One region of the Mesorhizobium sp. WSM4809 genome, then DNA from elsewhere that is predicted to be linked to it. Evidence: predicted binding sites of a transcription regulator. Region 1 holds the regulator's gene; the other holds the start of a gene.
The links. Region 1 encodes PhoB, which activates phosphate uptake and scavenging genes when phosphate is short. Its sites were predicted from a motif close to TGTCATNNANCTGTCAT; they were not measured.
Positions count from the first base shown of each region.

Region 2: olsB (l-ornithine N(alpha)-acyltransferase) is a predicted target of PhoB. The motif match lies at 3,075-3,091, and genes of this name have one in related genera.

Region 1 covers NZ_JBVVQW010000010.1:68,494-75,823, forward strand. The annotation lists gene pstB (phosphate ABC transporter ATP-binding protein PstB) at 1-390, shown strand, start outside; gene phoU (phosphate signaling complex protein PhoU) at 417-1,124, shown strand; gene phoB (phosphate regulon transcriptional regulator PhoB) at 1,141-1,830, shown strand; gene AC0L24_RS22875 (ROK family protein) at 1,847-3,094, opposite strand; gene xylF (D-xylose ABC transporter substrate-binding protein) at 3,365-4,405, shown strand; gene AC0L24_RS22885 (sugar ABC transporter permease) at 4,548-5,900, shown strand; gene AC0L24_RS22890 (ATP-binding cassette domain-containing protein) at 5,912-6,712, shown strand; gene AC0L24_RS22895 (CHASE domain-containing protein) at 6,840-7,330, shown strand, end outside.
Region 2 covers NZ_JBVVQW010000002.1:624,915-632,244, reverse strand. The annotation lists gene AC0L24_RS07515 (hypothetical protein) at 1-131, opposite strand, end outside; gene AC0L24_RS07510 (hypothetical protein) at 231-431, opposite strand; gene grpE (nucleotide exchange factor GrpE) at 671-1,306, shown strand; gene AC0L24_RS07500 (trimeric intracellular cation channel family protein) at 1,426-2,058, shown strand; gene olsB (l-ornithine N(alpha)-acyltransferase) at 2,136-3,011, opposite strand; gene AC0L24_RS07490 (hybrid sensor histidine kinase/response regulator) at 3,192-5,483, opposite strand; gene acuI (acrylyl-CoA reductase (NADPH)) at 5,622-6,611, opposite strand; gene lspA (signal peptidase II) at 6,669-7,157, opposite strand; gene AC0L24_RS07475 (TrmH family RNA methyltransferase) at 7,171-7,330, opposite strand, start outside.

The sequences.
Region 1 (7,330 bases):
ATCGTCGAGTCGAGCCTGAAGAAGGCGGCAATCTGGAACGAGGTGAAGGACCGTTTGCAGGAACCTGGCACGGGTCTTTCCGGTGGCCAGCAGCAGCGTCTGTGCATTGCACGCGCCATCGCCGTGTCGCCCGAGGTGATCCTGATGGACGAGCCGTGTTCGGCGCTCGATCCGATCGCCACTGCTCGCGTCGAGGAACTGATCGACGAACTGCGCCAGAACTATACGATCGTCATCGTCACCCATTCGATGCAGCAGGCAGCGCGCGTGTCGCAGCGCACCGCGATGTTCCATCTAGGCTATCTGGTCGAGGAGGGCGCCACCGACAAGATGTTCACCACCCCCGACGACAAACGCACCCAGGACTACATCACCGGCCGGTTCGGCTGAGCTCAGGCATATGAGGGACGAAGATCATGGGTGAACATACCGTTGCATCTTTCGATGAGGATCTGGAGCAGATCAGCCAGCTGATCCGCGACATGGGCGATCTCGCCCGCTCGATGGTCAGTGGCTCGACCAAGGCTTTGCTCAATTCGGACAATGCGCTGGCGCAGCGCGTGGTTTCCGACGATGCCATCATGGATGCCCGCCAGCGCGAGCTGGACGATCGCGCCATCACGCTGATCGCCAAGCGCCAGCCAATGGCCAACGATCTGCGTGCGGTGGTCGGTTCGATCCGCATGGCCGGCGACCTCGAGCGCATCGGCGACCTTGCCAAGAACATCGCCAAGCGCGTCGGCACTGTCGGGCTGAGCGTCACGCCGCACGATCTTTCGCATTCGATCGACGCGATGGCGCAGCTGGTGCTGATCCAGGTGCAGGGGGTCGTCGACGAGTATGCCGCCGCTGACGCGGCAGCGCTTGCCACGCTCAGAAACAATGATGAACGCATCGACGTCAAATACACCTCGGTGTTCCGCGAGCTGCTGACCTACATGATGGAAGATCCCCGCAACATCACGGCGTGCACGCACCTGTTGTTTTGCGCCAAGAACCTCGAGCGGATCGGCGACCACGTGACCAACATCGCCGAAAATGCCTACTATGTTTTGACCGGCACGCAGCTGCCAGCCAATCGTCCGAAGCAGGACGAGACGGCAATGTCCGCGCCAGCGGCATAACAGGGGTGACCAGCCGATGATCGCACCACGCATCATGGTGGTGGAGGATGAGGAGCCGCTAGGCGTGCTGCTCCGCTACAATCTTGAATCCGAAGGTTACCAGGTCGAGGTGGTGACGCGCGGCGATGAGGCCGAAATCCGGCTGCAGGAGAACGTTCCCGATCTTCTGGTGCTCGACTGGATGGTGCCTGCGGTTTCGGGCATCGAACTCTGCCGGCGCCTGCGAATGCGTCCCGAGACCGAGCGGCTGCCGATCATCATGCTGACCGCGCGAGGCGAGGAAAGCGACCGCGTGCGCGGCCTGTCGACCGGCGCCGACGACTATCTGGTCAAGCCCTTCTCGACGCCAGAGTTCATGGCCAGGGTCAAGGCGCTGCTGCGCCGGGCCAAGCCGGAAGTGCTGTCCAGCGTGCTAAAGGTCGGCGATATCGTGCTCGATCGCGAGTCGCACCGTGTCTATCGCAAGAAGAGCGAGATCCGGCTTGGGCCGACGGAATTCCGCCTGCTCGAATTCATGATGCGCCATCCAGGCCGCGTGTTCTCGCGCAGCCAGCTGCTCGACAATGTCTGGGGCGAGACGATCTACATCGACGAGCGCACGGTCGACGTGCATGTCGGCCGGCTGCGCAAGGCGGTCAACAATGGCCGTATGCCTGATGTCATCCGCACGATCCGTGGGGCCGGATACGCCATCCGAGAGGACTGAACTCCCTCGTTTGAACTCACGCCACGTTCTTGCCGCCGAAACCGGATCTCGCCTGCACGCCCGGCGCAAAAATCTCCTGATCGACGAAGATCAGCGCCCGCATGGCGCAGCCCTCGCGGATCAGCGGCAGTTCGTTCGGCTCGGTGTCGAAGGAAATCGATTTGGAATGCTGGCCGCCGGCGGTCTGGGCAATCGCTTGCCGCAATGCCGGCTCGATCAGGTCGAAGGCGGCGGCGCTGACACCGACCATGGCGACCGGCGCCGGATCGATCAGCGCGAACAGGCTGCCGAGGCCGTAGCCGAGCGCTTCGCCGGCCTTGCGATAGGCTTCCCGTTCGGGTCCGTCACCTTCGCGGGCCGCGGCAGCCAGGGCGCGCATGTCGGCGTCGCTGACATCGGCAACGGGTTCTGCATCCTCGCCCATCTGCCTGGCGTTGCGCCAGATGGCGTAATTGCCCGCATAGGCTTCGACGCAGCCGCGCCGTCCGCAGCGACATAGCGCGCCGTTCGGCCGATGGATCATGTGGCCGAATTCGCCGCCCGAAGAATGGGTGCCGGTGAACAATTCGCCCTTCAGCACCAGTCCCATGCCGATGCCGTGCGACAAAAGGATAGCGATGAAATCGTCGCGGTAACGATCGGGGTCGCGCCAGCGCAGCGCCACCGCCATCATGTTGCAGTCGTTCTCCATTATGGCAGGGATGCCGAACTGGTCTTCGAATATGTCAGCGAAGGCGATGTCGGTGTGCGGCGTGATCGGCGACCACAGCATGGCGCGGGCACGGGTGTCGGTGATGCCCTGGATGGCCAGCGCGATGCGGGCGATGCTGCGCACGTCCAGGTCGGGATCTGCCAGGCGGCGCCGCACGATGGCCGTGCATTCCCCGATCAGCGACTCGCGCGACATCGTCAGCGTGTCCAGCCGGCGCTGTTCCTCGGATATTACCTGGCCGGCATAGTCGATGACGGCGACGGAGAGGAAGTTCAGCGACAGCACCACGGTCATTACCGCGGCCGCTTCCGGATTGAGACTGAGGCCGACCTGCGGCCGGCCGCGTTTGAGTGAGCCGGCCTCGCTCGGCTTGCTTTCGGTCAGGATGCCTTCGACGATCAGGTCCGCTGAAATCGCCGAGATGGTCGAATGGCTGAGGCTTGTGGTCGCGGCGATCTCGGTTCGCGACGGCTGTCCGGCGCGGCGCACTGCCGCGATCACCATGGCGCGGTTGCGGCGGCGCAGATCGTCGTGGCGGATTCCGACCGACATGTTCTTTCATATCCTCCCGGTCGCCGCGGTTCCTCCTGCCCCTGGAACGCTGTCGGTGACGCCGGTAAATACTGGCAGAAGCTGCAGGCCGTGTCATTTATTTATTCCGAGACTCGAAAAAAACTCGAAATGACATCAAAATCCATCAGAATCGATGTTGACAGCGTTCGGGCGTTGGCCCAGTATTTTTTCGAGGCTCGAAAAAATAGAGCCTCTGTGCCGGCCCTCGGGTCAGTTTGGTCGCGCCATACGCGGCGCAGGGAGGATAATATGAAAAGATTCACGGCCGCCATCCTGGCGGGTGCCGCCATGTCGCTGACGCTCGCGTCTGTCGCGCAGGCGAAGGACAAGGTCGTCGGCGTTTCGTGGTCCAACTTCCAGGAAGAACGCTGGAAGACCGACGAAGCCGCCATGAAGACGGCGATCGAGGCCGCTGGCGACAAGTACATCTCCGCCGATGCGCAGTCCAATCCCGGCAAGCAGCTTACCGATGTCGAAAGCCTGATCTCGCAGGGCGCTAATTCCCTGATCATCCTGGCGCAGGACGCTTCGGCCATCGGCCCGGCCGTGCAGAAGGCGCTGGACGAAGGCATTCCGGTCGTCGGCTATGACCGGCTGATCGAGAACAAGGACGTCTTCTATCTGACCTTCGACAACAAGGAAGTCGGCCGCATGCAGGCCCGCGAAGTGTTCAAGGTCAAGCCGGAAGGCAACTACGTCTTCATCAAGGGCTCCGGTGCCGATCCCAATGCCGACTTCCTGTTCTCGGGCTCGATGGAAGTGCTCAAGGAAGCCATCGACAGCGGCAAGATCAAGAATGTCGGCGAAGCCTACACGGATGGCTGGCTGCCCGCCAACGCCCAGAAGAACATGGAGCAGTTCCTGACCGCCAACGACAACAAGGTCGACGCGGTGGTCGCGGCCAATGACGGCACTGCCGGTGGCGTCGTCGCGGCGCTGACGGCTCAAGGCTTGGCCGGCACCGTGCCGGTCTCGGGTCAGGACGGCGACCACGCCGCGCTGAACCGCATCGCCCTCGGCACGCAAACCGTGTCGGTGTGGAAGGACGCGCGGGAGCTCGGCAAGAATGCCGCCGAGATCGCCTCGCAACTGGCCGACGGCAAGAAGACGAGCGACATCGCCGGCGCCAAGGACTTCACGACGCCGGGCGGCAACACCGTCAAGTCGCTGTTCCTGACCCCGGTTGCCATCACCAAGGACAATCTCAACGTCGTCATCGACGCCGGCTGGATCAAGAAGGACGAAGTCTGCGCGGGTGTCGCCGCCGGCACCGTGGCGGCCTGCAACTGATCCGTACCACTTTGAAATATCTGAACGCCGCGGCCCAAAAGCCGCGGCGTTTTCTCAAAGAATTCTGTTTCCGCATCATGCGGATAGCTTCTAGGCTGGGCTCCGGCATGCGCGTCAGACGGCCAGCCGGTGGGAGGAAACCATGACCGATACGACGTCAAACCCGCAGACCGATACGGCGCGCGCGTCGGAACTCGGCGCCGTCGCCCGGTTCCTGAAGGCGACCGAGATCGACACCCGCATGCTCGGCATGATCGGCGCGCTGCTGGTCATCTGGATTGGGCTGCATGTCATTTCCAGCCTGCGCCTTGGCGTCAATCCGCTCGATTTCGACAGCCGCACCTTTCTCACGCCGCGCAATCTGTGGAACCTGTCGGTGCAGACGTCCGCGGTTGCCATCATGGCCTGCGGCATGGTGCTGGTCATCGTCATGCGCAACATCGACCTGTCGGTCGGTTCCGCCGAGGGCCTGATCGGCATGGTGATGGGATTTGCCCAGGTGCATTTCCTGGTGCGCTTTGTCGGGCTCGAACTCGGCAACCCGTGGATCTGGGTCCTGGCACTGGTCATCGGCCTGGCGCTCGGCCTGTTGATCGGCGCTTTTCAAGGCTTCGTCATCGCCTATCTCGAAGTGCCCGCCTTTATCGTGACGCTGGGCGGCCTGCTGGTCTGGCGCGGTGCCGCCTGGTGGGTCACTTCAGGCCAGACCGTGGCGCCGCTTAACGCCACTTTTCAGCTGATGGGCGGTGGGCCGGCGGGATCGATCGGCGCGACCTGGAGCTGGATCGTTGGGATCGTCGCCTGCCTCGCCGTGGTGTTTGGGCTGTTCAACGGGCGGGTGCAGCGCAAGCGTTTCCGGTTTCCGCTACGTCCGATCTGGGCCGAGGCGCTGCTTGGAGTCGTCACCTGCGGCGCCATCATGGGTGCGGTCTGGCTCGCCAACTCCTACCCCTGGCCGATCGGCATCGTGAACAGATATGCGGCCGCCAACAACATCACCGTTCCCGAAGGCGGCCTGTTCATCGCCCACGGTATCGCCATACCGGTGCTGATGGCTGTCGCCGTCGGGCTGGTGATGACCTTCATCACCAACCGCACCCGTTTCGGCCGCTATGTGTTCGCCATCGGCGGCAATCCCGAGGCGGCTAATCTCGCCGGCATCAACACGCGATGGATCACCATGAAGGTGTTCATGATCATGGGCGTGCTGGCCACGATTGCCGCGGCGATCTCCTCGGCCCGGCAGAATTCGGCCACCAACGTGCTTGGAACGCTCGACGAACTGCTCGTCATTGCAGCCGCCGTGATCGGCGGCACGTCGCTTGCCGGCGGATCGGGAACGATCATCGGCGCCATGCTGGGCGCGCTGCTGATGCAGTCGCTGCAGTCCGGCATGGTGCTGCTCGGCGTCGACTCGCCGCTGCAGAGCATCGTCGTCGGGGCCGTACTGGTCATCGCCGTGTGGCTCGACACCGTCTATCGCAAGCGCGTCTAGGAGGGCATGCCATGAATGACAAGACTGCTCCTGCAGCCACCGCGCTGATCGACATGAGGAACATCTCGATCGCGTTTGGCGGCATCCGCGCCGTCGACGACGCCTCGATCGATCTTTTCCCCGGCGAGGTCGTGGCGCTGCTCGGCCACAATGGCGCCGGCAAGTCGACATTGATCAAGATCCTGTCCGGCGCCTACAAGCGCGATTCGGGCCAGATCTTCGTCAACGGCGAGGAGGCATCGATCTCCAATCCACGCGACGCCAAGAAATACGGCATCGAGACGATCTACCAGACGCTGGCGTTGGCCGACAATGTCGACGCCGCCGCCAATCTGTTCCTCGGCCGCGAGCTGATGACCGCCTGGGGTACGCTCGACGACGTTGCCATGGAGGCCGAGGCGCGCAAGGTGATGGGTCGGCTAAATCCCCGCTTCCAGCGCTTCAAGGAGCCGGTGATCAAGCTGTCGGGCGGCCAGCGGCAATCGGTGGCGATCGCGCGTGCGATCCTGTTCAACGCCCGCATCCTGATCATGGACGAGCCGACTGCGGCGCTTGGTCCGCAGGAAACGGCGCAGGTCGGCGAACTGGTCAAGCAGCTCAAGTCCGATGGCATCGGCATCTTCCTGATCAGCCACGACATCCACGATGTGTTCGAGCTTGCCGACCGGGTCTGCGTCATGAAGAACGGCCAGGTCGTTGGCACCGCCCGCACCACCGATGTCACCCAGGACGAGGTGCTGGGGATGATCATTCTTGGCAAATGCCCGCCGGGCGCCATTCCAGGACCGGGCGCGCTGAAGATCGCGGCCTGAGATCAAGCCAGCTCGCGGTTGCCGGACACGTGATATGCCAGCCGTAAGGATGGCTTGGCCTTGGCATTGTGTTGGCACGGCGACTTGCCCATAAAGGTCCGATATCGCTCAGGGACCGCACGATCCGTTGAAGAAGCTTTTCCCGATCATCGCCTTTATCGCCGTCGCACTAATCAGCATGGTGATGGCAGGTTTCGCCTATTTCGCCACACAGGAAGCCGCGCGCATCAAGTTCGAGGCGACTGCCGACGACGCGCTCAACCGGATCGAGAGCCGCATCGACCTGCATCTGTCGCTGCTGCGCTCGACGCAGGCCCTGTTCGACGCCCGCAATGGCGATATTTCTCGCAATGAGTTCAAGGCGTTCTTCAACGCGCTCGATGTCGACAAGAATTTCGCCGGCTTGCGCGGCATCGGTTTCCTCAGGCTGGCAAAGACGGGCGACGAGGCGACGGTCGAACGCGATATGCTGCACGATTATGGCGTCAGTCATCCAATCTACCCGGATACCACGCAACCCTGGCGTACCCCTATCGTGCTGTTCGAACCGCTGGATCCATCCAACCAAGCCGCCATCGGCTACGACATGTTCAGCGAACCGATGCGGCGTGTGGCGAT
Region 2 (7,330 bases), on a different contig from region 1:
AGCTTCAGCCGCGGGCCATGTTTGCCCAATTGCAGCTGAAGATTGTCTGCTTGTGCCGGAAAGGCCGCCAAGGTGAGGGCGCCGAGGCCGACAAACGCTATCAGCGATGAGGTGATCGAAACCTTGCGCATTTACGTCCTCCATTGAACCACAACACATCTATCCTTAGATGGTTCGGCTCTCCCCGGCTATTGCCGATAGGAGGTTTGCTGCCAAGATCGATTGTTGCGTTACGGCCGGCGCCAGCCGATGTCACCGCGCTCCGCCCCATCGAGGCGGTCGAGCAGTTCTCTGAACCGATCGGGGATGTCGGCCTCGGTGCGGAAGGCCGGCAAGGTGCGCAGAAAGCGGGTCACCGCCTCGGCGCCGAACTGGCGCCTGATCTCGATGGCCAGCCCCTCTGCCTTTTCGCCCATGTTGCGGGTCATCATCTCAAAATCCTGTGTCGGCTTCGAAACTCCTGCAGCAAGAGAATGGTTCCCCCATCATGCCTGTATGGCAAGCAAAGCCCGCGGTTAAGGTAAAATTTGAATTAAAGTCGAAATGTCTTGCCTGTCATTGTCCGGCCTTGGCCGGCGGCTTCCATAGTCGCTTACCCCTTGATTTTTGGCCGCCAAACATCGATATCGGGCACAAAATCCACATCATTCGAGATTGACGGGAAACGGCGATGAGCGACCAGGCAAAAGACGAACGCGCGCCCGACGAAGTCGAGGCGACCGAGCCCGCAGCCGAGCGCACGGAAGGCAGCACCGACGGCGACTATGAAGCCCTTGTGCGGCTGCTGAAGGAAAATGAGGAGCTGAAGGACCGCGCGCTTCGCGTGGCGGCGGAGATGGAAAACCTGCGTCGCCGCACGGCGCGCGATGTGCACGATGCGCGCACCTACGCGGTCGCGAATTTCGCCCGCGACATGTTGTCGGTGTCGGACAATCTGCGCCGCGCGCTGGATGCGATTCCCGCCGAGGCCAAGGCATCGGGTGACGCCGGCTTCAAGGCGCTGATCGAAGGCGTCGACCTCACCGAGCGCGCCATGCTGTCGGCGCTGGAACGGCATGGGGTCAAGAAGCTCGCGCCTGAAGGCGAGAAGTTCGATCCCAATTTCCACCAGGCGATGTTCGAAGTGCCCAATCCGGATGTCCCGGCCAACACCGTGGTCCAGGTCGTGCAGCCGGGCTATTCGATCGGCGACCGCGTGCTGCGCCCGGCCATGGTCGGCGTCGCCAAGGGTGGTCCGAAGTTCGCCGCCGCTGAAGCACCGGTTGAGCCGGGGCCGGTGAATGAGCAGGCTGAGAAAGATGCGTAGTTAGGGCAGTAAGGGAGTAGGGGAGTAAGGGAGTAGGGGAGTAGGGAAGCGTACCAACGGTGCGGCTTTGTGATAAACATACTCTCCTATTCTCCTCTTCCCTTACTCCCCTGGTCTGCATGAATGCCATCGCGCTTCTCGACTATGCCGGTGTCGCCGTCTTCGCGGCGACCGGGGCGCTGGCGGCTTCGCGTAAGCAACTCGACATCATCGGCTTCCTGTTCCTGGCCAGCGTCACCGGGATAGGCGGTGGCACGCTTCGCGACGTTATCCTCAACCTGCCGGTTTTCTGGGTCGCCAACTCCGGCTATGTGCTGGTCTGCGCCGCGGTTGCGGTGCTGGTCTTCTTCAGCGCGCATCGTGTCGAATCGCGCTGGAAGTGGCTGCTCTGGCTCGACGCCATCGGGCTCGCCGCCTTTTCGGTGATGGGCGCGGCCAAGGGGCTTGCGATTACCGGCTCGCCGGTCGTGTCCGTCATCACCGGCGTGCTCACCGCCACTTTCGGCGGCATTTTGCGCGATCTCCTTGCGGGCGAGCCATCGGTGCTGCTCAGGCCCGAAATCTACGTCACGGCGGCCCTTGCGGGTGCAGGCCTCTACACGCTTGGCGATCTTGCCGGACTGCCGCCGCTCGCCTCGAACCTCGCCGGCTTTGCGGCGGCGTTCCTCGTGCGCGGTGGTGCGCTCAAATTCGGCTGGTCATTTCCGTCCTACAAGAGCCGACCCGGCAGGCGGCCGGAAGATATTTTGTGAAAGGAAGCGAATAGCGAATAGAGAGTAGCGAATAGGGGTTGAGCGAGATAGCTCCCGCTATTCTCTATTCGCCAGCGTCACGCAGCGAAGCGCTGGGCTTCGCCGCCATAATAGTTGACGTAGCGTGCGCCGATCTCCTTGACCGGCATCACGACGAATACATCGACCGTCGAGAATTCGCGATCGATGACGCAACCATCGCCGATGCGGGCACCGACGCGCAGATAGCCCTTGACCAAAGGCGGCATCGCGGCGATCGCCGCCTTGGCATTGACGGCCTCGATCGGCATCAGATCCATCGAGCAATAGCGCCCGGACACAGCGCGCACGTCCCAGGCCGAATTCGTCCGGCAGTGGTGGGCGAGGTAGGTGAGCGCTTCGGCATGCGCCGCCGGCACGGTGCCGTGAAAGGACGCGCAACCGGTCATCACACCGATTTCGTAATGATTGATGTAAGCCCAGATGCCTTGCCACAACGCCTCGATGGTGCGCTTCGAGCGGTATTCCGGCAAAACGCAGGAGCGGCCGAGTTCAAGGAAACGCTGGCCGGGGTGGCGGGCGATGAGCTTGGTCAGCTCGAATTCACCTTCGGAATAGAAGCCACCGGCCGTGGCCGCGATTTCTTGCCGCAGCAGCCGATATGTGCCGACGATGCGGCGATGTTCGGGACCGGAAAGCGTGGTGTCCAAAACCAGCAGATGGTCGCAGAGCGGATCGAACCGGTCGGCGTCCCGGCGGTCATGGGCCTGGAACAGGTCCTTCCTGGCGCCAAGTTCGTCGTAGAACACCCGGTAGCGCACTTCCTGCGCGGCCGCGATCTCGGCCTCGTTGCGAGCGAGCCGCACTTCAAGATTGCCTATACGGCCCAGCGCAGCGCCCTTTATGACGGAATCGACGTTACGTCCGGCAAGCAAGGCGCTGCTGGCGTTCGGCCGAGTGTCACATTCCGGCATAACTGTATGCACGAGTGATTCTCCTTCGAGCCATCCCTCTTGGCACGGGGATACGGTGTAGGTGCAACAGGATTGTGACAGTACCGTGATACGACGTCATGGGCAATACTTCGTCGGCTGGCGAATACGATCAACCGGCTACGTTTAAGTGATCGCCTGTGCCGAATGGCGGTGGAAAGCTCAGGCCGCGACGACCTGCCCCTCGACGGCATTGACCAGCGCTTCGGGGTCGAGCGGTTTGGTGACAAAGCCGCTGGCGCCATGGGCCAACACCGCATGACGGGTCTTTTCCTGGCTGTCGGCCGACAGCACCATGATCGGCACCGGCCGCACGGCACTTTCTTCCTCATGGCGGCGGATGGCGGCGATCGCGTCCAGCCCGTCCATGACCGGCATGTGCAGATCCATCAAGACCACGTCGAAGCGGTCCTTGTGCGCGGCGCCGGTGACAGCCTCGACGGCGGCCTTGCCGTTGCCGACCACCTTGACGCGATGCCCGGCCTTCAGCAGCGTGGCGCGGGCCAGCATGGCGTTGATGTCATTGTCCTCGGCGATCAGCACTGACAGGCCGCGCTGGCGGTTGCCGACGGCCCGCAGCGACGGTGCGCCGCGCTTTTCCGGCGGCGGCGGGCCGAGGCTCGGAGCATGGCTGCTCAGCAGAACACGCAGAAGTGTTCCGCCACGCACCGGCCTGGCCAGGAAGGTTGCGTAGCCGCTGGCGCGGAACTCGCCAAGCATGCCGCGATCGGTCGGGGCGATCAGCGTGATCGCCTCACAGTCGGAGAAACCGCTCTGGCGCAGGCGCTTGAGCAGCCTTCCGTCGCCTTCTTCCATCGCTGCATCGACCAGGATCGCATCGCAGCCGGCGGCGAAAGGCGCGGCCTGTGCGGCAGTGGTGGCGATGTCGACCGCGCCGCCATTGGCGCGGATGGTGCGGGCGATGGCGTCGGCCTCGACAGCGTTCTTCGACAGGATCACCGCGCGTCTGCCCGAGAGAGCATTCTGGTGGCCCTGTGGCGCTTCGGTGGCCGCTATCGCAGGGATTTCGAAGACGAATTCGGATCCCTGGCCGAGCCGGCTGGATACCGAGATCGTGCCGCCCATGGCGGCCACCAGGCGCCTGGAGATGGCAAGGCCGAGGCCGGCCCCGCCATGCGTGCGTGTCGACGTGCCGTCGGCCTGTTCGAACTCCTCGAAAATGCGCTCCAGGTCGGCATCACGAAGGCCCGGACCGGTATCGGCGATGGTGAAGCATATGCGGTCGCTGGTTTCGGTGCGTGCGCGTGCTATGCTCACCAGCACGCCGCCGCTGTCGGTGAACTTGATGGCGTTGCCGATGAGGTTGAGAAGCACCTGCCTGACCTTGCCCGGATCGGCGGTGATCAATTGCGGCACGTCGGGTTCGACATGGCAACCCAGTCCGATATCCTTGGCGAAGGCGCGCGCGGCCAGCAATTCGATAATGTTGTCGGCGATCTCGCGCACCGACATCGGCTGCGGCTCGGGATCGAAGCGCCCGGCTTCGATCTTGGAATAGTCGAGAAGATCCTCGATCAGGGCAAGCAATGCGCTGGCCGAGGTCGAGACGGCGCCGACATAGGTCTGCTGCTCCGGCGACAGGCTGGTGTCGGCGAGCAACCTGGCCATCCCCATGATGCCGTTCATCGGGGTGCGGATTTCATGGCTGACGGTGGCGAGGAAGCGCGATTTGGCCTGGCTGGCATATTCGGCCCGTTCGCGCGCGGTGATCAGCGAGGATTCGGCGCGTTTGCGGGCGGTGATGTCGCGGGCGATGGCGCGGTGTGAAACGGCGCCGCTGTCCTTGTCGCGCACCGACAGTTCGATCCAAGAGAACCAGCGCTGCCCGCTCGGCGTGCTGATGGAGACATCGGTGGAACTCAGACACTCATGGTCGGAAAAGGCGGCATCGGGAACCATGCCGACCTCGATGCCCAGTTCTGCCAGGGTCTTGCCGGCAAGGTCGCGCTGGTCGACCTCGACGAGATCGGCGAAGACCTTGTTGGCATAGACGATGTAGCCGTCGCGGTCGCGATGGATGACGAGATCGCCAAGCGCGTCGATCAGGCCGCGAAAGCGCTCGTCGCTCTCCTGCATCTCCCACATGCGGTCGGCCAGCGTCTCTATCTCGGCGCGGCTGCGGGCAGTGGTTTCGTCAAGAAGGGCGGAGGTGCGATGTTCGCTCCGCCTGGCGCGCAGATGCAGGGCAAGGCCGGCAAGGCCGGTTGCCAGCAATGCGACGCTGATGAAGATCGGTGCCCCGGTCAGATGCGCCAGCCCGGCCACCAACACGATGGCGACGAATGTCAGAAAGGGCAGGCTTTCGCGCCTGGAGAATTCCGGCTCGGGCACCAGCGGCGGCGCGGCGACGAAGCGCCGCGTCGACGCCGGCGGGAGCACCGCATCGACGTCGTCGCCAGTGTCCGCCTGTTGGCTGCCGGATTCCGCGATCATGCGAAATCCTTGCCAGACAGAGATTATGGAAAATTGCGGCGGATCGTTCGAATTTTAGCGGATGAGCGCTTTTTGCCGAGGCGCGGCGGGTTTGCCACCAGATCTGGCGATTCCATCCCTTCCGGCAGTTGGGCGGAGTCACATATCCACGACGACGCGGCCGCGGATCTTGCCGTCGACGATGTCGCGCGCGGCATCGACGATGCCGTCGAACCCGATGGTGCTGGACAGGCTGGCGAGCTTCTGCAGATCGAGGTCGGTGGCGATGCGGCGCCATGCCTCGAGGCGGACTGCTTTCGGCGCCATCACTGAATCGATGCCGAGCAATGAGACGCCGCGCAGGATGAAGGGCGCGACGCTGGCCGGCAGGTCCATGCCGCCGGCCAGGCCGCAGGCGGCGACCGCGCCGCCATAGGAGGTCATCGAGAGCACATTGGCCAGCGTGTGGCTACCGACGGCGTCGATGCCGCCGGCCCAGCGCTCCTTGGCCAGCGGCTTGGCCGGCTGGGCAAGCTCGTCGCGCGATATCACTTCGGCGGCGCCAAGGTCGATCAGATAGGGGCTTTCGGCATTGCGGCCGGTGGAAGCAATGACATGGTAGCCGAGGCTGGACAGGATCGAGACCGCTACCGAGCCGACGCCGCCGGCCGCCCCCGTCACCACCACCGGGCCGCGATCGGGCAGGATGCCGTGCCGTTCCAGGGCCATGACGCAGAGCATGGCGGTGTAGCCTGCGGTGCCGACGGCCATCGCGTCATGCGTGCTGATGCCTTGCGGCAGCGGCACCAGCCAGTCGCCCTTGACGCGGGCACGGCCTGCATAGGCGCCGAAATGGGTTTCGCCGACGCCCCAGCCGTTCAGAATGACCTTGTCTCCGGTGCGCCAGTCGGGATGCGAGGACGAGACGACGGTGCCGGCGAAATCGATGCCCGGCACCAGCGGCCAGCGGCGGATCACCGGCGCCTTGCCTGTGATCGCCAGGCCATCCTTGTAGTTCACCGTCGTTGCCTCGACCGCGACGGTGACATCGCCTTCCATCAGGTCGGCCTCAGTGAAATCGGTTACGTTGACCGACTGCTTTTTCTCGGCGTCACGCGAAACGAGGATGGCTTTGAAGGTTTCGGACATGTCTTTCTCCGCGATCTTGTTTGGCGACATGAACTGTGCGGCGATGGCCGCACGGGGTCAATCCTTGGAAGGCCTGGCTTTGGGTTCGCGTCCCCAGCCGAACAGCTCGTTGAAGACGACCAGTGCCGCGCCCACCGAGATGAAGGCGTCGGCAAGGTTGAAGACGGCGAAGGACCACACCGGCGTGTGAAACAGGATGTAGTCGATGACGTGGCCGTAGACGGCGCGGTCGATCAGATTGCCCAGAGCGCCACCGACGATCAGCGCAAAGCCGGTGCGGGCAAGGATCTGGGACGGCGCGATCCGCGTCGCCAGGAACAGCACGAAAGCAACGACGACAAGCGAGATGACGATCAGCCCGGTGTCGCCGAAGGACGAGAACATCGAGAAGGCGATGCCGGTATTGTAGGTGCGGAACAGCGCCAGGAAGGGCAGCAGATCAACCTTCTCCTGAAAAGGCAGATCGGCCTCGACCAGGTATTTTACCCACTGGTCGAGCGCGATGGCCGCGACGACGAGCAGTGCGTAGGGAGACCATGATCTCACGGGCGGGCAACCTTCATTGCTGGTCCAGGATTGGCTCGAGCTTGAGCGCGCCGCGCCGGATCTCGAACAGCATGATGCCGGTGGCAACGGCCAGATTGAGCGAATCGGCACGGCCGGCTTGCGGAATCCTGAGCAGCCTGTCGCAGCTCGCAGCCAGGCTTTCGGGCAGTCCC